DNA from 3 places in the Peribacillus sp. FSL K6-1552 genome. Region 1 is predicted to be linked to each of the others. Evidence: riboswitches for the same ligand, from Rfam matches in the RefSeq annotation. Region 1 holds a riboswitch; each other region holds the start of a gene.

Region 1 (7,346 bases):
CACCAATTTCTCCGTATGCAAAATCCATGAGGACCGACCCTACACATGAAGCTATCGCCGCTAATACAGCAACCGACATATTAAACTTTTTATACCTGAACGCCATAAACACCAGTTCCGCGAATAATCCTTGTACAACTCCATATAAGAGTACGGTTAATCCCCACGGTGAACCTAAAAAGAATTCACCGGACGCTGCCGCGATTTCTGCCAACAGAGCCACACCCGGTTTCCTCATAACTAAAAAGGCAACGGGCCCTGCTATAAACCACATTCCATAAATTAATTGATCTAGATGTAACCCTAATGGTTTAACGGAATAATATATCGAACCCCAAAGGATATAGACTATTCCAAATGCGACGGCAATCACGATTGTGACTAAAATATCCGTTAATTTCAACCCTTTTCTCATTGTCAATCTCCTTTATACTTCTAATGTTTCCTTATGCACTGGCCAAGTTTCTAAGCGATAAGCCATTTCCCAAAATGAGTATTCATATTGACTGCTAAGGATAAAATGCTCTTTCATTCTTTCTTTATCTTCTTCCGTTACTTTTTCAGCGATCTCATCAAGTCTCGCGATTTGTTCTTCTACCAACGTACGGAACCATTCTCCTCCGTATGCCGCAATCCACTCTTGATAAATTGGCTCATCAGGTATACACCCTTGCAGTTTTTCACCTATTTCATAGTACAACCAGTAACACGGTAAGATGGCCGCAATCACATCCCCTAATTGGCCAGAATACGCGGCACGATACATATGGGATGTGTAGGCATAGGCAGTAGGAGCGGGCTTAAAGTTTTTCCTTTCTTCTTCTGTAATACCTAATCTCTCAGAAAAATTTTCATGAAGCTTTAATTCAGCTTCATATGTTCCTTGTGCATGGCTTGCTAGTCGACTAGTTGTATGTAAATCTGTTGCTTTGACTGCACCTAAAGCTTGAACTCTAGCAAAATGAGATAAATAATATGCATCTTGCATGACATAAAAACGAAAACACTCTACTGGCAATGTGCCATCTCCAATTCCTCTAACAAACGGGTGATTGAAGCTTGCTTCCCAAATATGATCTACTTCTTTACGAATGACCTCTGAAAATTTCATTTTTATACCTCCAAATTTGTATTTTATTAAGCAATGAAACTGGATAAATAATGATTGATAACCTATAATCACCTCTTTTGAGCAAATAAAAAACCACTTCCTTTACCGACGTAAAGAAAGTGGTTGTACTTGAAATAATACATAAACGTATTGTTTCATGACCCCACTTCCCTACGCTGGTGTAAACCAGATCAGGTTCTAAGGGTCTTAAAGTTATACTTTAATCTCAGCTTCTGCGGTAAAATTGACTTTTACCTGTAAAGCACCCCTAGTGGTACAAATTGTATATTTAGTTCATTTGCCTTTATATTAACACGTTATATCTAATTGTCAAACTTATTAAATAAAGTTTTTTTTTAGTAATGTATAAAATCCAACGATATGTTAAATAAAAAATCGCCTAACATACTCTTTGGAAATCGAACTTAATCACATAAAAAATATTCTCTATTAACCTTAAGCAAAGTTTATTTTACTATTAATCCTGCTTTCCTAATTATCGTTGGTACTGTTTATGAAGCTGAGCCGCTATGATATTCTTTTGGATTTCGGATGTACCTTCATAAATTCTCGTAATACGTGCATCACGATAAAAACGTTCAATGGGATATTCAGAAATGTAACCAATCCCTCCATGAATTTGGAGAGCCGTATCAGCTACACGATTATAAGTTTCTGAACCAAGTAACTTGACCATAGCCGCATTTTTAATGACGTTCTTTTTTTGATCAACCATCCAGGCAACGCGATAGGTCATGGATCGAAGGGCTTCTGTATCTAATGCCATATCTGCCAAGTAATGCTGAATAATTTGTTGTTCGAAGATTGGTTTGTCGAACTGAATTCTCATATGAGCAAAATCAATCGACATCTCAAGTAATTTTTCACATGACCCTAGGTTTCGTGCTGCCATTCCTGCACGTCCATTCGCCAAGATTTTCAGGGCATTCATATACCCTTGCCCCTCTTCACCCAATACATTCTCAACTGGAACTTCGCAATCCTCAAAGAAAATTTCAGATGAATGTGAACCATGAAGGCCCATTTTCCGTTCGATTTTCCCTAGTTGAAACCCTGGGGAGTCTTTTTCGACGATAAAAGATGTGATTCCTTTTGCACCCTTAGAAGGATCTGTAACAGCCATTACAGTAAACACATCTGCGATTGGAGCATTAGTAATGTAATGTTTGCTTCCATTCAGGATATACTTTTCTCCCTTTTTAACCGCTGTTGTTTTCAGATTTGAGGCATGTGAACCTGCGCTTGGTTCAGTTAAAGCAAAAGCGCCAATTCTTTCACCTGATGCCATGTCAGGTAAATATCTGCGTTTTTGTTCTTCATTTCCCATCTCTACAATTCCAACGCCGCCAATTCCCGTATGTCCGCCAATTACTGTTGTATAACCGTTATGTGTTCTTCCCAACTCCTCTAGAATGGCGCATTTCCCAACCATATCAATGCCTAACCCACCATATTCTACAGGAATACTAAGGCCAAACAGTCCCATTTCTTTCGATTTCCCCATAATGATTTCTGGGATTTCATTGCTTTCTTCAATTAACATGGCATGTGGTTCTACTTCGTTATCAATAAATTCTCGGATTCCTTGTTTTAAAACTTTTATATCGTCTGAAAATTCAAAATTCAAGGTATTTTCTCCCCCTTCTATTGGTTATAGATATAATTCCTTAACCCGATTTCTTTTACATATAGGAGGATACTATTCTCCTAAGCTTCGAAATAATACAAATGGCTATCTAATCAAACAAAATCAACCTATTTGACCCACTGGGTGATGAAAAATCCTAAGAAATATTTTCAGGCAATAGTTTTACTTTTTGTGATTACCATTTAATCAGTTTCATAAAGTCAAACCATGGTTAAGCCGCCATTGACGGAAAGAGTTTGCCCAGTTACATATCCTGCTTCTTCCGAAACAAAATAGGCCACAGCACCGGCAATATCTTCTGGTTGAGCTAAACGTCGGAACGGAATCGCTTTCTCCAAAGCTCCAGCTATTCCTTCATTGTAAGAACCAATTTCTTGAAATAAAGGCGTGTCAGCTGGACCTGGCGCAATACAATTGATGTTAAGCTTATGACGTGCCATTTCTCTTGCTATTGTTTTCGTGAACGCAATGACCCCACCCTTAGCAGCCGAATAGACTGCCTCACCGCTAGATCCGATTCTTGCTGCATCCGACGCAATATTGACTACCTTTCCGTAACCGCTTTCAATCATAAGCGGTAAAATTTCCTTACAAGTATGAACTTGACCCAGTAAATTAATATCGATAATCCTTTTCCAAGTGCTTGGATCACTTTTTAGGAATGGTTCTACTTTGTCCCATCCTGCATTATTAACCAATACATCAATCTTTTGATAAAAGCTCACTGATTCTTCAACTGCTTTTTTCACACTCTCTAAACTCGTTACATCACAATAGACGGCCTTAGCTTCATAACCCGCTTGCTCAATTAAAGAGACAGTTTCTTCTGCGTTTTTACTATTGATATCGGCCACAACAATGTTCATATTTCGAGAGGCTAATGTTTTAGCAATCTCTCTACCAATTCCGCTTCCTGCTCCAGTGATAAATGCTACTCGTTTATTCATCATAAATCCCTCCATTTTTATCATGAAATTGCTATCTGGTTACATTAACTGGTCCTATATTTTGTCTTGTATCTTTTCGTTTATCATTTCCCGAAGACGGAACTTCTGGATTTTCCCGCTAGGAGTACGCGGAAAATCATCCATGATTTCAAGTTGTTCTGGCCAATATTGTTTGGCCAAACCTTTTTCATAAAGAAATTTCTTTAATGATTCCATTGTAATCGGGCTCTTCCCTGGTCTTACGCTGATACATGCACATGCTTTTTCCTGAAGCCTGACATCTGGTACAGCAACGACCTGCACGCTTGAAATATCCGGGTGTTCATATAATACGTTTTCTACGTAAGCGACTGGAATATTTTCACCTCCACGAATGATAATGTCTTTGTTTCTTCCAGAAATCCGGATATATCCTTCTTCATCCATAATTGCTCGATCACCGGTAATGAACCATCCGTCCTTATGTTCTGCAATGGTGTCATCAATCCTCTTCAAATACCCGACAAATAGGGCAGGACCCCTAGCAAGTAAATCACCTTCTTCATTTGGAGCGCAGATCTTTCCTTCAAAATTCACTACTTTCAACTCCATTTCCGGAAATGGAGCCCCATCGGTATTTGTCAGTTTTTCTGCTGAATCTTCGAGTCTCGTCAAGGTCACTAGGCCATCTTCTGTTTGTCCCCATCCTGACAATATTTTGAACCGTACTTTTTCCGCCGCTTCTTTCACCAACTGCCTTGGAATCGGGGCGCCTAAAGCTACAAAGACTCGGAATGAGTTAAGATTGTACGTTTTTATTCCCTCCATTTGAATCATATCTTGCAGAAAGGGAGTCGCACCCGCTGTAAACGTTATCTTCTCCTTCTCAATCCATTCAATAAATTCATTAGGATTCCAAACGTCTTGATAAACACCTGTACCCCCAAAATGAGTTGGTAGCCTCACCCCATAACCAAATCCAGTTTGATGAGCAAATGTTGACGCCATGAATAGGACGTCATCGGATGTTAAATGTAAATGGTCAATCCAGTAATTCGTTGATACACAAAGAGTATTATGTGTATGCATGACTCCCTTTGGACTCCCCGTCGTTCCCGATGTAAAGATAATTTCGGTAACATCATTTGGGTCATGTATGATTTCATCCAAAATGGATGCATCCATCCGCTCTTCCCAAGGTTCCTCAAGCAAAGAAGAGAAAGATTTCATTCCATTCGGCACTTCGTCCCCTATCACATAAATATGTTCTAATGAAGGCCATTTATGGCTTAGCCTCTCAATCATGGCAGGATAATAAAAACCTCGGAAACTATCTGGAACAACGATCATTTTAGACTCTGCCATTTCGACCATATAGCCAATTTCTCGATCACGATAAATCGGAATTAAGGGATTGCTTATGGCGCCTATCCTTGTAACCGCATAATGAAGGATAATGAACTCATTCCAATTAGGCAGTTGAAAAGAGATAACATCTCCTTTTCCCAATCCTATATTCAAAAGGCCTAAAGCGATTCGATCAACCAACTTACCGAGTTCCTTGTAAGTAAAACGGCTTTTTTTATCAATAATCGCTATTTTATCTGGATCCTTCTCTATCGCATCATTTAAATAATCTAAAATCGTTCGATTTGGCCAAATACATTGATATTTTTCCACATATTCTTGACTCAAAATCGTATCCAATTTCACTAGTTTCCATCCCCCTCATTACCTTCTGAACTTTTTAAAATCTACTGGCCGCTTTTCAAGGAAAGCATTCTTTCCTTCTTCCGATTCTTGCGTGTTGTAAAACATCGCTAGACTGCCCATCGATAGCTGAGAAATCCCTTGGATGTTTGCACTATCAGCATTAAAGGAGTATTTAAGCATTTTAAGCGCTGTCGGGCTCTTCTCGAGAATCTTTTCCGCCCATTCTTCTGCTGCTTGTTGCAGCTGTTCTGCGGGAACGATTTTGTTCACAAGTCCCATTTCTTTTGCTTCTTGTGCAGTGTATTGTTCACACAAATACCAGATTTCCCTTGCTTTCTTTTCACCGACAATTCGGGCTAGATAAGCAGAACCAAATCCGGCATCATAACTTCCTACCTTAGGTCCACTCTGGCCGAATTTTGCCGTTTCAGATGCAATCGTTAAATCACAAACGACATGAAGGACATGCCCACCTCCAATAGCAAATCCATTAACCGCTGCAATAACAGGCTTTGGGATATTGCGAATTGTTTGGTGTAGATTTTCAATTTCCAACCCCATCCCTCCCCCTAAACCTCCAGAATAATCATATCCACCTTCTTCTCCTTTTTCTTTTTGATCTCCACCGACACAAAATGCCTTCTCTCCTGCTCCTGTCAAGATTACCGCGCCAATACGGTTATCATCCCAAGCATCACGGAAGGTCCAAATTAATTCTTGAACTGTTCTTGCACGAAAAGCATTGTAGACTTTAGGCCGATTCATTGTAATCTTTGCAATCCCATTGGTTTTTTCATATAAAACATCTGTTAATTCCATCGTATTAATCCCTCCATTGTCATAATAGTTTCAGAATAATTTTCCCTTGAATCACGTCAATACGAAGTTCATTCCTACATCGAACTTTTATCGTGATCCAATTTCGCTGTACATTCACATCAATAATCTCTATCTCTGCTGTAATCGTGTTGTCGATTTGAACTGGATGTATGAACACTAATTCCTTTTGTATGATGACACATGGTCCACCCGGCAACTCTTTACTGATTGCCTCTGTTAGGAGACCTTCGCTTAAAATTCCTGGGACCAGGGAGCGACCAAAATCTTTACTGAAAAATTCCGGGTCATAGACATCATTGAAATCCTGCGTTAACAAACTCCAGCGCTTCACATCATCCTCTGTAAAGGTTCTTTGCACTCTTGCAATTTGACCGATAAAATAGCAATCTACCTTTTCCATACACTACAATCCTCTAGTTTAATATGATCGGAATTCTTTTCCAATAATGTCTTTTGCAATGACCATCATATTGGCTTGGGCAGTTCCATCACCAATTTCTAAACCAATGACGTCACGTAAACGTTGCTCTAGCGGCATTTCCTTCGTATAAGCATAGTGGCCGTTCAAAAGTAAACATTCATGAATGGCATCTACACTATATTTTGGACCTAACCATTTTACTGAAGCTGATTCTTTACTATGGTTCAACCCTTGATCACGAAGCCAAAGTCCTCGATAGGCTTGCCACTTCACAAGCTCTAACTGAGTATAGTGAGTCACTATTGGGAATGAAACTCCTTGATACGTTGCCAACGGCTTGTTAAAAGAATGTCTAACTTTCACATGTTCGATGGTCTCATCAATACTTTGTGAGGCAGCCCCAACACATTGCAATCCAATTAAGAGCCGGCTTAGATCAAACCCATTCATCACCTGGGAAAAACCTTTATTCTGAAGACCGATCATATACTCTTCTGGAACTTCTACATCGTTTAAATAGATAGAACCTCTGCTAATTGGAATATTACCCATGTCTTTGTAACCTTTGCATTCAACTCCTGGAAGATTGGCAGGAACTATAAAAGCGCTAATTCCCCGATTTCCTAATTCAGGTTCTGTTTTTGCAAATATAACAAAGGCATCTCC
Region 2 (7,346 bases), 1.8 Mb from region 1:
AACTGATATTGACGATCCAGAATGTCCAGTAATTCTTGATCCTGTACATGCTGACGCAAAAGCATATAAGTGTTTAAAGTACCAATCGTTCCCGACAACACTTCATGTACATCAAATACTTCATGACCACCGTGATTCATTTGTGGGGGAATAGCACCCGTTTGCATGTTCTGGTGTACTTGACCTTGTTGATTTTGGTTTTGCATTTTATTTCCCTCCTCGTTTTATCAATGATGCGAACAAGTTTAGTATGTTAAAACCCAACAGGATTATTCAATATAAACTCTTCCATGAAAACTAATAAGCCACGCTCTTCATAATAATTGTATTGTTTTTTTTGACTAACATTATTACTAAGAAATGAAGGACATACTAGGATAAAGGAAAGTACCTGAGGTAACTTATACTTGTAAAAGGAAGAGGGAATATCTTGGGTATCTTTGGGAATTCAAAATCTAATTCGGTGCATACGAAAAATAAGGAAAAAGGATTGTTAGTCCCTCTTCCCCTTCATACTTAATAATCTTAAGGAACATTAAAGTAGCTCTTTAAATTTGCTGATTTTCTTCTTACTAGAATACCCAGGATCCAAAAATCTCTACCATTGCAGACTCTCAATTAAGTGGCACTTTGTGCATTCTTGTATATAATCATTTTTCACAAATTCATGATTACAATTTTCCCGAAAAATACTCAGCTCTTTTTTTAGCTGATCCAGCTGATTTTCCAACTGTTTCATTTCAACTTTAATCTGGATTACTCGATTCATCGAATTCTCCTTTTCGTCCACATTATTGATAGATTTTTCCGTCTGTGTTTCTAAATTCATTCGCTTTTTCTTTCAGGCCTTCATCGATTACAGACTCAAAACCAAGCCCTTTTTCTTTAGCTAAATCACGAATATCTTGTGAGATTCTCATGCTGCAGAATTTAGGACCGCACATTGAACAAAAGTGAGCTGTTTTGGCACCCTCAGCAGGTAGAGTTTCATCATGATATTCAACGGCTCTTTCTGGATCGAGCGATAGATTAAACTGATCTCTCCAACGAAATTCGAACCTTGCTTTTGAAAGGGCATCATCTCGTTTTTGAGCATTAGGATGGCCTTTTGCTAGGTCAGCAGCATGGGCTGCAATTTTATACGTAATAACCCCTATTCGAACATCCTCTTTATTTGGAAGTCCAAGGTGCTCTTTCGGTGTCACATAACAAAGCATCGCAGTTCCAAACCAGCCAATCATGGCAGCCCCAATCGCAGAAGTAATATGATCGTAGCCAGGAGCTATATCAGTTGTCAGGGGTCCCAGTGTATAGAATGGGGCTTCTTGACAGACTTCCAATTGCTTATCCATATTTTCTTTAATCAAATGCATTGGAACGTGACCGGGTCCCTCAACCATAACTTGTACATCATGTTTCCAAGCAATCTTTGTTAGTTCACCCAATGTTTCCAATTCCGCAAATTGCGCTTCATCGTTTGCATCTGCAATAGATCCCGGACGAAGCCCATCTCCTAATGAGAAAGATACATCATATGCTTTCATGATTTCACAGATTTCTTCAAAATGGGTATAGAGGAAGCTTTCTTCATGATGAGCCAGACACCATTGAGCCATAATAGATCCCCCCCGGGAAACAATTCCCGTCATCCGCTTTGCTGTTAATGGGATATATCGCAGAAGCACACCAGCATGTATGGTAAAGTAATCAACACCTTGCTCAGCCTGCTCAATTAAAGTATCCCGAAAAACCTCCCATGTTAAATTTTCAGCGACTCCATCTACTTTTTCAAGCGCTTGATAAATCGGTACTGTTCCAACAGGTACAGGCGAATTTCTAATAATCCATTCACGGGTTGTGTGTATATTTTTTCCGGTAGAGAGATCCATGATGTTATCGGCTCCCCAGCGAGTGGCCCAAGTCATTTTTTCTACTTCATTTTCGATGGATGAACTAACCGCTGAATTCCCAATATTCGCATTTATTTTCACATGAAAATTACGTCCGATAATCATCGGCTCACTTTCAGGATGGTTAATATTAGCCGGTATAATGGCCCGCCCGCTAGCTACTTCATCTCGTACAAACTCAGCGGAAACACTTTCTCTAATCGAAATAAACTCCATTTCTGGGGTAATGATACCTTTACGAGCATAATGGAGTTGGGTTATGTTTCTCCCCTTCTTTGCACGCAAAGGATTTCGTATCAATCCCGGAAAAACTTCTGCTTTGGAATGAGACTCAACTTTTTTATAACCATTATCTTCGGGTTTTATTTCACGCCCCACATACTCTTCAACGTCTTCCCGTTCAAGAACCCAGTTGCGTCTAATAGGGTCAAGACCTTTACGAATATCAATAGAATACTCAGAATCCGTATAGAAACCGCTAGTATCATAAACGCGTAGAGGTAAATTTTCCTCTTCACCAAATGCTCCTGTTGTGGGACTTAGTTTAATTTCACGCATAGGAACTTTTATATCAGGTCTAGACCCCTCTACATAAACTTTTTTACTTCCTGCAAAATTGGACATAATTGAAACGTTCATGTCATTTACTGAATTACTCATGATTTCATTTCTCCTTTTTAAGTTAGATTAAAAAGGACAAAATCCAATCCATTTTCGCACGAAAAAGCCAGGTCTCATATTTAAGACCCGGCTAAAGTTAGTATGACTACAGAAATGACCAAATTAAATGTCATTGAATAGTAGATTCTAACTTCCCCACGCTGGTATGAACCAGATCAGGTCCTGAGGGTTAAGAAGCTTTAACACGCTTCTCTCTCAGCCCAACTTTTATTGGACACCCCTAGTCTGAATAATATTAATTATTACAAGGTAACTATATACCATCCATTTTGGTTTGTAAATAAATTCAAAGACCTATTATTTTAATGCCATGTTTTGAATTAAATAAAATCCCCTCCAAGTTAAGTCTTTTGGAACTTACTACTTGAAGGGGATATATCCGTTATTTATTTAGACTCTCAAGGATAGGAAAAAGCTCCTCTAAATGCATGATTTCATAATTAGGGATAACTTCATTCCGTTCCTTATCATGACGGTTTATCCAAACCGATTTAATGCCTGCACGTGATGCACCAAGGATATCCGTCATTAAATTGTCGCCGACCATTAATACTTCATCCTTATCAAGCTCCATGATTTCTAATGCATGCTCGAAAATAGAAGCATCCGGTTTCCCACGTCCAAACGCGCCGGAAATAACGATTTGATCGAAATAAGGAACTAACTCAGGCGTGATCTCAAGCTTCGTATTTTGAAGCTCAGGCGAACCATTCGTCAGCAATAACAATTTGTACTTCCCTTTTAACTCATCTAACACCTGGAATGTTTCTTCATAAATAAATGGTTTTTTCCGTCTCTCAGCAGGGAAACGTTCTGCTAGCTCAAGACCAAATGCCGGGTCATCTATCCCTAATGCATTCAAGCCTCTTGTCCATGCCTCTTTCCGATAAGCTGGTACAATCTCGGCCATCTTACGGAATTCATCATGATCATCTCGAAAATTACCCCAAAGTCCTTCAAACGGGTTGATACCGATCATTTGCGTAAATTCATATGTATCATAAGAAGAATAAAGCTCACGTGCTTCTTTCCGTACTGCTTCCTCAAACTCGTCAACATTCAAATCATATTTCGCCATAGCCAATTCGCAAGTCGCTATAAAAGCCTCTTTCACACTCTTCTGATCCCAAAGTAACGTATCATCTAAATCAAAAAAAACTGCCTTTACCAAAATGCTCACCCTCTTTTCCCTACCATTGAATTCGAAAAAATTACACTATTACAATAATAAACCACAACCATTAGAAAAAGAATAACTATCGGTAAAATGCCTTCATCTTTCTTTGAAATATCAAAAGGCTTACCCTATTTGCTCATGAAAACTTAAAAAAGTTCACATGCGAGTTTTTCCTTATTTTCTTTCGAACACATACAACTTTCCATTACTAGCAATCTTAAACTTTGGACCTGCGAATCCCCGTCGGATCAGCTCTTTCCTCATATATACCATGAGAGCAGCATGACTCACAATCAACACATCCTGCTCTCCTTTTGCGAGAAGCTCGTCCAATACTTTATTGATCCGTTTCTCAGCAATCTTAATCTCCGCTCTCGTCTGCTTGTTAACTACCGAGCAACAGCGAATCCAAATGGCCCAAAGTATGAATGGCAGCTTCACATTCCCGTTAAGAGGTGGAGATGGTATTTCCCGAAGTTCCTCCATCTGATTAACCTCACCAGGATAGATATGCTCAGCCGTCTTCACTGCTCTCGACATATCGCTGCAATAACATCTCTTCCATTCCTCATCGTCCAATAAAGTTGTCCCATAAATAATATCTGCTACATCATAATCCTTAAACCATTGATTCATATCATCCGCCGTCACATATTTTCCAGTTGGGAATTCATGTGCCACCTTAAAGTGTCGTACTAAACCAATTTTCATTTTTTTCTCCTCTTTAACTTTTGAAATAAAAAATTCACTTTCTAATTAATCCACCTACTTATATAATAGATAATGTAAAAATTATACAAAGGTGGTAATTGAATGCTATTCAAGAATTTCACTAAGATTGTCCTTGCTGTCGCATTAACTTTTACATGCATCTCTTTTTTACTGATAAAAATCGACTCAGTCTCAGCAGCCACTACAGAAAATGCCACGGTAAATACGAAGGGTTCCCCTTTAACTGTTAGAAGTGGCCCCAGCACCAGCTATAAAAAAGTAGGATCGTTGGAGAAAGGGAAAGCCGTAACCGTTTATTCGAAAACAAAATCCGGCTGGTCGGAAATTCGGTACAATGGAAAAAAAGCCTATGTATCTACAAAATATTTAAAATTCAGCAATGTGAAGATAACCAAGAAAAAATATAAAAATATCAGTGACTTGTCGTATCCGCAAGTATCAGGACTAAAAAGTAAAGCAGCTCAGGATAAAATTAATCTGGTGTTAACTAAGCATGCCAAGGACGCCTATTCCTCTTATCTACAAGCCAAAAAGGATAGGGAAAAAGATAAAAATGAGGAATGGTGCAAAGAATCCCCATACTCTTGTCAGTATAGTTACAGTATTTCGTATAAAGTGAAATTCAACCAAGATGGAAAGCTAAGCATTCTTATTGACGATTACTACTATAGCGGTGGAGCTCATGGAATGGGATACACAACATCCTATAATTTCAAAGAATCTTCCGGTAAACAGGTGAAAATCAGTGAAATCCTCACATCCAAAGTGAAATATACGAAGGTGCAGAAATATGCTTATGACTACATGAGGAAAAGAGATAGTTTTTATGTAAAAAAACAGAGCGATGTTCCCGTCAATAAGGATTCACAGTTCTATTATACAAACGGGGGGATCTATCTCGTATTCCAAGAATATGAAGTGGCTCCTTATGCTGCTGGCCATCCTGCCGTAAAAATCCCAAGTAAGGTTTATAAATAATTTCGTTGCACAGGAGCTAACTCCTGTGCTTTTTTAGTACCCTTTAATTCAATATATCTAACAAATGATGAAAAATATAGAACCATATTTCACAATCTGATGCGATTTCATGCATACTTACCATCGCATTCAAAAAAGTGGATTTTTTAATAATAGATATTTGATGGGAATATGTTTTTAACCAATGCCGAACTTACTTTTGTCTGATTTAAACATAATTCGAAGAAGCTCTTAGTTAAAGGACGAGAATAAGGAGTGAATAGGGTTAGATGAGGCCGAATACGAAGAAAAGCTAACCAGAACGGATTTAAAATGATCCAAGAATAATAATGAAAATAGAGAAGGCTTTTACCTTCTCTATTTTTTTCACTTCAAAAATTGGAGTTCCGTAATCGTACATATTTTTCTAAATTTATATTTACCGCTCATATCACTAAATTGGTAATTATTCAGTACCTTTTCCAGCTGTCCTTTTAGCTTTTCTTCCGCAATAAATGAATCGACAGTCACTTTCCAATTTTCTTTTCCGATTAGATCATCGAACGGAATAATGTCTAGAACTTCATCATAAATTTGGATGCTCTGATCAATTCCAAAGCTTCCGTATATGCTGCCATTTTCATCAGCAAAAATATGCTCCGATTCCAGATCCTCCACCAACACCTCTAAAAACCCCTTTGACTCAACAGGCTTGATGGCAATCTCTGCTTCAGCCTTTACAGGCCCTAATCTCTTATCAACAATCTCAATCGTTAACTGAACTTGAATAGGCTGATATACTGCCTCAAACCCTTCACACAGTTCAGCTGCCGAATTATATACCATCAGACCTACCTCCCTTTATCAATATTATTATATAATAAATTGCATCATTTTCTTATCAAACAATCTTATTCAAGATCATTTATCGGCCTTTCTTTTTTTAAAGCTCCTATTATACTTCTCTATATCATAATACTATGAAGATCTGACGCGCAAATTGCCGTAGATGTCACACGTACGATAATATCATCCTTCTTCTGAAGTTTCGGATTAGGTTTAAATTCTAAAAAACGAGATACAAAAAAAAGCCCCGAAGAATCGAAGCTTACTTATGGATACCTTTATTTAGTTGATGATTCCTAATAAGCTTATATAAATCTTCTCAATCTATTCTTCATTTACTCATGATCTTATTGTATTTTTCTTTTTTATACTCTTTTATTACCTCATTAAATACATCAGGGTAATTTGTAAACAATCCCGTTGCTCCCCATTCTAAAGCTTTTTTCATATCAGCTCTTTCATTTACTGTATACGGATGAAATTGAAGACCATGATTTCTGACCATTTTCACGTATTGTCCATCTATCTTAGTGAAGTTCGGACCAACTCCAATGGCATATTCCTTAATAGATTCTAATTCTTTATCAGAAATAGTTGCCTGATTCTTATAAGAGAAAAGTTGAACCAGTGGTAACTTTGGATTCATGTCATGAACCTTCAACAGACTTTCTTTGCTGAACGATTGTATAAGTACATTTTTGGTACGTCCCTTTGAATCTACCATCTTATAATCTTTCAGAACCTCTAGAAGTTCTTTTTCCATTCCTGGATATACCTCTGGAGACTTAGTCTCAATATAATAATTTGCCTGTCTGCCAAATTTTTTAAAAACCTCTTCAAGAGTTGGAACCACTAACCCTTTATATTTCGTTTTTGCAAATTGCGGATATTTTTCATTGAACCAAGAGCCGGCATCCAGTTTTTTTATTTCTGCTAGTGTTAAATCTTTCACCAGACCTGTACCATTTGTTGTGCGATCCACCTTTTCATCATGCATCGCTATTAATCTTCCGTCCTTAGTCATCTGGAGATCGATTTCTATG
Region 3 (7,346 bases), 1.8 Mb from region 1:
TTTACCGATATCCGTTTTCATCGCGGCAATTACATCATCCAAATGGCCGAAATCATCAATTAAATGGTTTTCTTTCGCCTGACGTCCATCATAAATCCGGCCATCAGCAATTTTACGTACTTCCTTCTCTGTCATACCGCGCCCGTCGGCAATGATTTTAACAAATTGATCATAAGAATTATCAATCATATTTTGGAGGATTTCGCGTTCTTCATCAGTCATTTCCCGAGACGGACTCATAATATCTTTGTGTGGACCGCTTTTGATTGTTTCAAACTCAACTCCATACTTTTTAGCTAGTTTCTCGTAATTATACCCATGCATAATGACTCCAAGTGAACCCGTCATTGTTTCTGGGCTAGCATAAATCTTATCAGCTGGAGCAGAAATATAATATCCGCCAGAAGCTGCCATTGAACCCATAGAAACATAAACTGGTTTTTTCACCTTTTTAATATCAAGGATCTTATCATAAATCTCAGCACTTTCCACAACACCGCCGCCAGGAGAATTTACACGCAAGATAATTCCTTTAATATCGTCATTTTCTTCAGCCATTTTCAACTTATCCATGAAGGCTCTGTGATTATATGTTGCTGAACTAAGTAATGAAGCTTCTCCAGTATCTTGGATTGTACCTTCTACATCAAATACCGCAATAACATTTGAGAAATCTTCGCCTTCTATAACTTCTTCGTAAAACTCGCTGTCGGAAGCAAATAATTCATCAATAATATTTTCCGTATCAGCTGTAAATACAGTCGTTGCCGTCCCTACAACAATAGAGACAAAAAATAAAACGGCTGCGATTCCAAGTGCTGCCCAACGCTTTCCATTCATCTGTGTTCCCCCTTAAATATATATATCCTTCTTACCATACGAACTGCATACAAAAATGTTTCAATCCATGATAAACTAAGACATATAAAATTGTAGCAAATAATCCTCTAATTGGAAATGAGAAGGTACACTTTGTAATATCGGCTTTCCCTTATACAGAAAAAAGAAAGCCCTTTCATCACTATGCATACTAGGGGGATCATGATGAACACTCGAAAGAATATTTATTTTTTCCACGCTTCAAATGCAGAGATGCTGAACAAGGTCGAACGTCTAACGGAGTTGGCAAAGCAATATTCGTATGAAATCGTCCAAGACTTCACAAAAGCCAACATTATCGTAAGTATTGGTGATGACGGCACCTTTTTGCAGGCAGTCCGTAAAACCGGATTCAGAGAAGATTGTTTATATGCTGGCGTTTCCACCACAGGAAATTTGAATATGTATTGTGATTTCCACCTAGAAGATACAAACAAAATGATTGATGCCATGACTAGAGAGCAAATCGAGGTGCGCAAATACCCAACTATTGATATTCAACTAGATGACCAACCTTCCTTTTATGCCCTCAACGAACTCAGTATCCGCACTTCTATCATCAAAACGTTCATCATGGATATTTTCATTGATCAAATCCATTTTGAAACCTTCCGTGGGGACGGAATCATTATAGCGACACCGACCGGAAGCACAGCCTATAATAAATCGGTCAATGGGGCCGTTGTGGACCCGCTTCTCCCATGCTTTCAGGTAAGCGAGCTCGCTTCAATCAATAACAATACCTATCGGACCTTGGGTTCTTCATTCATCCTAAGCGGCGATAAAACATTGACTGTTCACCTTGAACAAAACGGGCCAAGCTATCCAATCATTGGCTTGGACAATGAAGCCTTGAGCATTAGTTATGTCGAAAAGGTTAAGGTCCGATTAAGCGGTAAAGTCATCAAAACCGTTAAGCTGAAAGACAACTCCTTTTGGGAAAAAGTAAAACGGACTTTTTTATAAAACTTCCTAAAAAGGTACCAGATATAATATCTGGTACCTTTTTATATATGATAAAAATCTTTGGTATTTTGATAAAGGGTTTGATATACAATCTCAATTGGTAAGTTTTTAATTGAAGCAATTTGACGTGCACTGTCATGCATCATGCCCGGATGGGTCCATTCCTCTTTGAAAACCCCTTCAAACGGCCATGGGCCATCCGTTTCAAGCATCATCTGCTTAAGCGGATAAACCGAAACTAACTCCTGTATTTCTTCTTCGTAACAAACATCAGGTGTGATGGAAATGTGGTACCCGTTTTTGACCATTCTTTCTACTGTCTGGATATCCCCTTTAAACCAATGAAAATGGGCCTTTGTAATTTGATTTTTCTCTAATAGGTCGCAAACAACAGGCGCATCATCATAGACCGCATGAAGAATAACTGGTTTTTCAAACTCTTTCGCAAAAGCAAGGAACCTATCAAGTATCTCTATGTACTCTGACGTATCTATACTGGGATTTTCTTGCCTTAAGTAATATGGCAGCCCTACCTCACCTACAGCAAACATATTGTGCCTATGTTCCCGCATCCAACTCAATAAATCATTCACTTCTTCTTCACTTGGGATGGACTGCTCAGGATGAAAACCAAAGGCAGGCTTAATACGTGAATCTTTGATGGAAAGCTGATAATTTTTTATGGACGAGGTCAAATTCATGGAAACAGATAGCAAGGATTCCACTTGTGCCTTTTCCATATCAGTGAGAATCTGCTTCTGCTTACTTTCATCATACCTATCCAAATGGATATGGCTGTCGATGATTTTCATTTTATATTGCCTCCTAACTTAAGTAGTAAAAGTTGGCTTTAGTGCGGCATATAATTCTCTCTTCAAATTGAAAAATTCATCACTAAGAAGCTGTTCCTCACTTCTTGGCCTTGGAAATGGAACTACAACTTCTTTGATGACAGTTGCTGGTTTTGCTGATAACACGTATATTCTATCGGAAAGGAAAACCGCTTCATCAATGCTATGCGTAACAAAAAGCACCGACCTCCGATTTTCTTCCCAAACAGACATCAGCCATTTTTGCATTTGCAATCTTGTCAGTTCATCCAAGGCAGAAAAGGGTTCGTCCAGGCACATCAATTCCTGTGGACTTAAAATACTTCGAATAAACGCAGCTCTTTGCTTCATGCCGCCAGATAATTCGTGTGGATATGCTTTCTCGTACTCTTCTAATCCGGCTTTCATCAATAGAGCTTTTGCCATTTCTTTATCTTTAACACCCGAAAGTTCGCTTCCTAGCAAAACATTTTCTAATACCGTTCTCCAAGGTAAAAGGGATGGCTGCTGAGGCATATAGCTTATATGACCCTTTAAGCCATTTATTTTTTTACTGTCCAGTGAAATGATGCCATGATGCGGCTTCAAAATGCCCCCGATTAGGTGAAACAATGTACTTTTACCACTGCCAGATGGCCCAAGGATGGTTACAAACTCTCCATCATCCACATAGAAATTTATATTATCTAAAATATTCTGTTTACCATCAAAAGAATAGGAGACATCTTTAATTTGCAGCTTCATCCTTTTCACCCTCCTTTCTCTTCCATGAAACAAAGTATTTTTCAAGTATGGTAATGATTCCAAAAAAGAGAAGACTCAGTCCCATAATGATAAAAATGGCAACAAACACCCGATCTGTCCTAAATGAAGAAGATGCGAGCGTCATATAAACACCTATCCCCGATTTAGCCCCAAGCCACTCCGAAATAACCGCCCCCATTACACTGTAAGTGGCCGAAATTTTCAGTCCGGAGAAAATGAACGGAATCGAGTGAGGAAGTTCTAGCTTCCAAAATAGTTGCATTTTCCCTGCTCCCATCATCTTGAAATAATGCTTAAGTTCATAAGGAGTCTGGCGAAAACCGTCCAATGAAGCAACAGCGAGAGGGAAAAAACATACGAGAGAAATCACAATCAGCTTCGGCAGCATACCAAAGCCAAACCAGATGACTAGAAGCGGCGCCAAAACGATGATAGGAATATTTTGTGATAGAATGAGAAGCGGATAAACCGCATCTTTTACACCAGGAAAAAGGTGTAAGAGAGCAGCAATTACTAAGCCAATACAGCTTCCAATAAAAAAACCAGATAATGCAAGGTTAGTAGTTGATATAAGGTGTCCAAAAAGGCTATGAAACGACTCTATTCCCTCGATAAAAATGGCTGATGGAGCAGGAAGTAGCCATTTTTCAACCTTTAATAAGCCTGTTGCTAACTCCCACACTATTAGCAACAATAATAAAAGAAAGAAGGGAGCCCCCTTCTTCCAAATCTTTCTTCCGCTCATGGCCGATATTTCTCCGTTAACGTATCCATCGTGATTCCGCTAGGCTGGTACAATATTTTCACTTGGGAAATGACATTCGGCGAACCTATTTCAATCATTCTTACATTCATTTTTTCTATAACGGCCAGAAGCACAGAAAGCTCACCTTCCATTGTTGTTTCAAGCGGGTGCACCTCGTACTTGACACCTGATTCATCGATGATTTTGATCGCTTCATCGACTAAGGGGATGACATTTTCCCCTTTAGGAATAATTTGTATACTAATTAATGAGTTTGCCATTGTAGTTCCTCCTATTGTGGTAAAAATTCATTGGTAAATGCTTTCTCAGGATCGAAATCACCTTCAAGAAGATTATTTTCAGTCATCCACTCACTATAATTCTTCCAAATTTCAAGCTTTTGTTCACCCCATCTAGGAGCATCATCCTGATACTTAGATGCAAGCCACTTCTGGCTTTTCTTCACTAGCTTTTTATCTAGATCTGGTGCAGCCTTGATTAAAATGTCTGCTGCATCATCAGGATTCTTAATCGCAAACTGGTACCCTTTCGAAGTTGCCTCTACGAACGCTTTAACAGTATCTGGATCCTCTTTAATCATCTTTTCATTTGTGGTCAAAACAGGCGTATAGTAATCGAGCTTATCTGAGTAATCAGTTAAGTAAACCATATTCAGCTTTTCATTTCGCAATTCAGCCTCAATACCTGTCCATCCATAATAAATCCAAGCGAAATCAATATCTCTTTTCACTGAAGTGAAAAAATCCGAGTCGCCTGTATTTACTATTTCCACTTTATTTACATCCGCATTGTCTTTTGTCATGAGAGATTCGATGATAGCCTTTTCAACTGGAGACCCCCAGCCACCATACGTTTTCCCTTCAAAATCCTTAGGCGTTTTAATATTTTTAGCCACAGGAGAAGCGAATCCTGAGGTATTATGCTGGATGACAGCCGCTAACGAAACAATCGGCACGCCTTGCACGCGAGCCTGTGTAATGCCCTCCTGGTAGCTCACGCCAAATTCTGATTTCCCTGAAGCCACAAGCTTATCAGCTCCTGCCTCACCTGGCATGATAATTTCTACATCCAGGCCTTGTTCTTTAAAATACCCTTTTTCCTTCGCTACATACAATCCTGTATGGTTTGTATTCGGTGTCCAATCGAGAACAACCGAAACCTTTTTTAATTCTTTATTGTCTTCATTTTTACCTGCTTCTTCCTTTTCAGTAGTGCCGCCAGCACCACATCCAGCTAAAAGGAATAACAAAGTTAACAGTGGCAATAATTTATTCACTATTTTTCCTCCTACACATTATATAAGGTCCATATGCCGAAACTTTATTGGGTGCCAGTCCCCATCCAAATAATAGATTAAAAAACAAAAACGCCCGAGGATGAATTCGGACGTTAACATACAAAACAGAAAGTCAGTCATAATATGTTCCCTCCGCTGGCATCATCCAGATCAGGTTCAAAGAGTCAGCATCTTAAGGACGCAATCTCAGCCAGCAATACCGGCTCCCCTACATTTCTTGCACATATGAACTTTTCTCTCTCATTATATCAATTCATACAGAAAAGGGAATACTAATTTGCTTCTTCTAACGATTGGCCATTCTGATCATCCTCAGTAATAGGAATAAAATTTGATCAGTATTGTTCAGCAACTCATATAATAATTATTACACTGTAATAGTTCTTGAACCACTTGAATTAATCATTTAATTTTGTGACCAAGAGGTGGATATGATTATGATAAAGATTAATCAAAAATGGATAGATGTCAGTCAAATCCAACCAGGTATAATATCTGAAAAAGCATTAGAAATTCTCCAATTAATGTGGAGATATCCGAATATTTTTGTATATAAGACAATGGAAGATCTTAAATTCGATATAGAGATGAGGCTGCAAGTCAATAAAGCTGCTGTTTCGTTAGATAAGAGTAATCCTGAATTTACAATACTCGAGGATTCTGTATGCAATGAACAATATTGGCGACTTACAAAAGATGGAGCATTTGAGCTTAAGCCAAGGGTCCCCCCCCATCTGGCACTTGAGGATATTTTCATAAACGGAAGTCTTTACGCTTTCGAATGCGGGACAGCGATAGTCATTGTTTTTTTAAAAGCTGTTTTAGATACGGTTGGTCCTAAGAATTTTGACCGTCTTTTTTCAGGCCTTACTCTATATGACTGGCACTATCCGCAGAATTTGATTCTTCGATTTCATGAAGGGAAAGATTATGTACCAGGCGACTGTGTTTACTTCAAAAACCCAGATTACGACCCGAGCACTCCAGAATGGCAAGGGGAAAATGCGATATTCCTTGGAGAAAACCTCTTTTATGGCCATGGGATTGGGATTACCAATCAGCAAGGAATCATCGATGAATTAAATAGCAATAGAAAGTGGAATGCCATCATTTCAGCGTTCCTAACAAAGCATATTATAAGCATAAATAGTTCCCACTATAGTCAATTCAAGCCAAATATCCCCCGTAATAACCCCGTGTCACTTCATGACTGCCTATCCAATATAATTGTTTCTGAAATAGGCTCGAAAACCTTTCTAGCGTAGGATTAACAGTTTCTCTTATTAAAGATATAGATTTAAAATCTCTTTTAGTTTATTTTAATAGCTTGTGAAACTCGACACTCACTAACAATTTTTTTCAGGGTGACGTGTATCACTATAAAAAAAACGCTTGGGAAATGGATTTCCTCAAGCGTTTTTTCTTTTTATGCACCAAAGTTTCTTTTTTCTTTAAACCTACGTGTCCCTGCCTTCCCCCATTTTGTAATGGAAAGCGTATAAACCACCAAGGCAGACCAAATGAATAAAAAGGCTAAAAGATGTGCTTTTGTAAAACTTTCATGATAGACAAATACCCCGATTAACAAGGTTAAGGTTGGAGCAATATACTGAAAAATGCCAAGCATCGATAACGGTATCTTTTCTGCCCCTTTTGCAAAATATAATAGCGGTAGAGCCGTGGCAATCCCACCGCCAACTAACAGCAAGCTTGTGCTCCCTGAGGTTAAAAATTGTGATTCGGATTGGAACATCAAATATATCAAGTAACCTAGAGCAAGAGGGGTTACCATCATCGTTTCGAGTGTCAGTCCGATTGCTGATTCTGCCTTTATCATTTTTTT

Evidence for each region. A riboswitch is a leader RNA that binds a small molecule or an ion and turns the genes downstream of it on or off. The one in region 1 is predicted to bind thiamine pyrophosphate.
Region 2: linked by a shared signal. The riboswitch ahead of thiC (phosphomethylpyrimidine synthase ThiC) and the one ahead of tenA (thiaminase II) in region 1 are both predicted to bind thiamine pyrophosphate.
Region 3: linked by a shared signal. The riboswitch ahead of NST21_RS21120 (ABC transporter substrate-binding protein) and the one ahead of tenA (thiaminase II) in region 1 are both predicted to bind thiamine pyrophosphate.

The regions. Positions count from the first base shown of each region.
Region 1 covers NZ_JBBOST010000001.1:2,606,452-2,613,797, reverse strand. The annotation lists gene NST21_RS12675 (ECF transporter S component) at 1-415, opposite strand, end outside; gene tenA (thiaminase II) at 428-1,111, opposite strand; TPP riboswitch at 1,263-1,391, opposite strand; gene NST21_RS12665 (acyl-CoA dehydrogenase family protein) at 1,608-2,759, opposite strand; gene NST21_RS12660 (glucose 1-dehydrogenase) at 2,981-3,727, opposite strand; gene NST21_RS12655 (AMP-binding protein) at 3,782-5,419, opposite strand; gene menB (1,4-dihydroxy-2-naphthoyl-CoA synthase) at 5,438-6,238, opposite strand; gene NST21_RS12645 (MaoC/PaaZ C-terminal domain-containing protein) at 6,258-6,659, opposite strand; gene NST21_RS12640 (acyl-CoA dehydrogenase family protein) at 6,678-7,346, opposite strand, start outside.
Region 2 covers NZ_JBBOST010000001.1:801,524-808,869, reverse strand. The annotation lists gene NST21_RS03875 (spore coat protein) at 1-206, opposite strand, end outside; gene NST21_RS03870 (hypothetical protein) at 599-769, opposite strand; gene thiC (phosphomethylpyrimidine synthase ThiC) at 792-2,573, opposite strand; TPP riboswitch at 2,707-2,823, opposite strand; gene NST21_RS03860 (HAD family hydrolase) at 2,974-3,762, opposite strand; gene NST21_RS03855 (histidine phosphatase family protein) at 3,943-4,479, opposite strand; gene NST21_RS03850 (PdaC/SigV domain-containing protein) at 4,582-5,478, shown strand; gene NST21_RS03845 (hypothetical protein) at 5,845-6,303, opposite strand; gene NST21_RS03840 (glycerophosphodiester phosphodiesterase) at 6,635-7,346, opposite strand, start outside.
Region 3 covers NZ_JBBOST010000001.1:4,379,963-4,387,308, forward strand. The annotation lists gene sppA (signal peptide peptidase SppA) at 1-840, opposite strand, end outside; gene NST21_RS21095 (NAD kinase) at 1,045-1,845, shown strand; gene NST21_RS21100 (TatD family hydrolase) at 1,887-2,657, opposite strand; gene NST21_RS21105 (ABC transporter ATP-binding protein) at 2,676-3,419, opposite strand; gene NST21_RS21110 (ABC transporter permease) at 3,403-4,185, opposite strand; gene NST21_RS21115 (thiamine-binding protein) at 4,182-4,466, opposite strand; gene NST21_RS21120 (ABC transporter substrate-binding protein) at 4,478-5,482, opposite strand; TPP riboswitch at 5,614-5,723, opposite strand; gene NST21_RS21125 (protein-glutamine gamma-glutamyltransferase) at 5,941-6,768, shown strand; gene rarD (EamA family transporter RarD) at 6,930-7,346, opposite strand, start outside.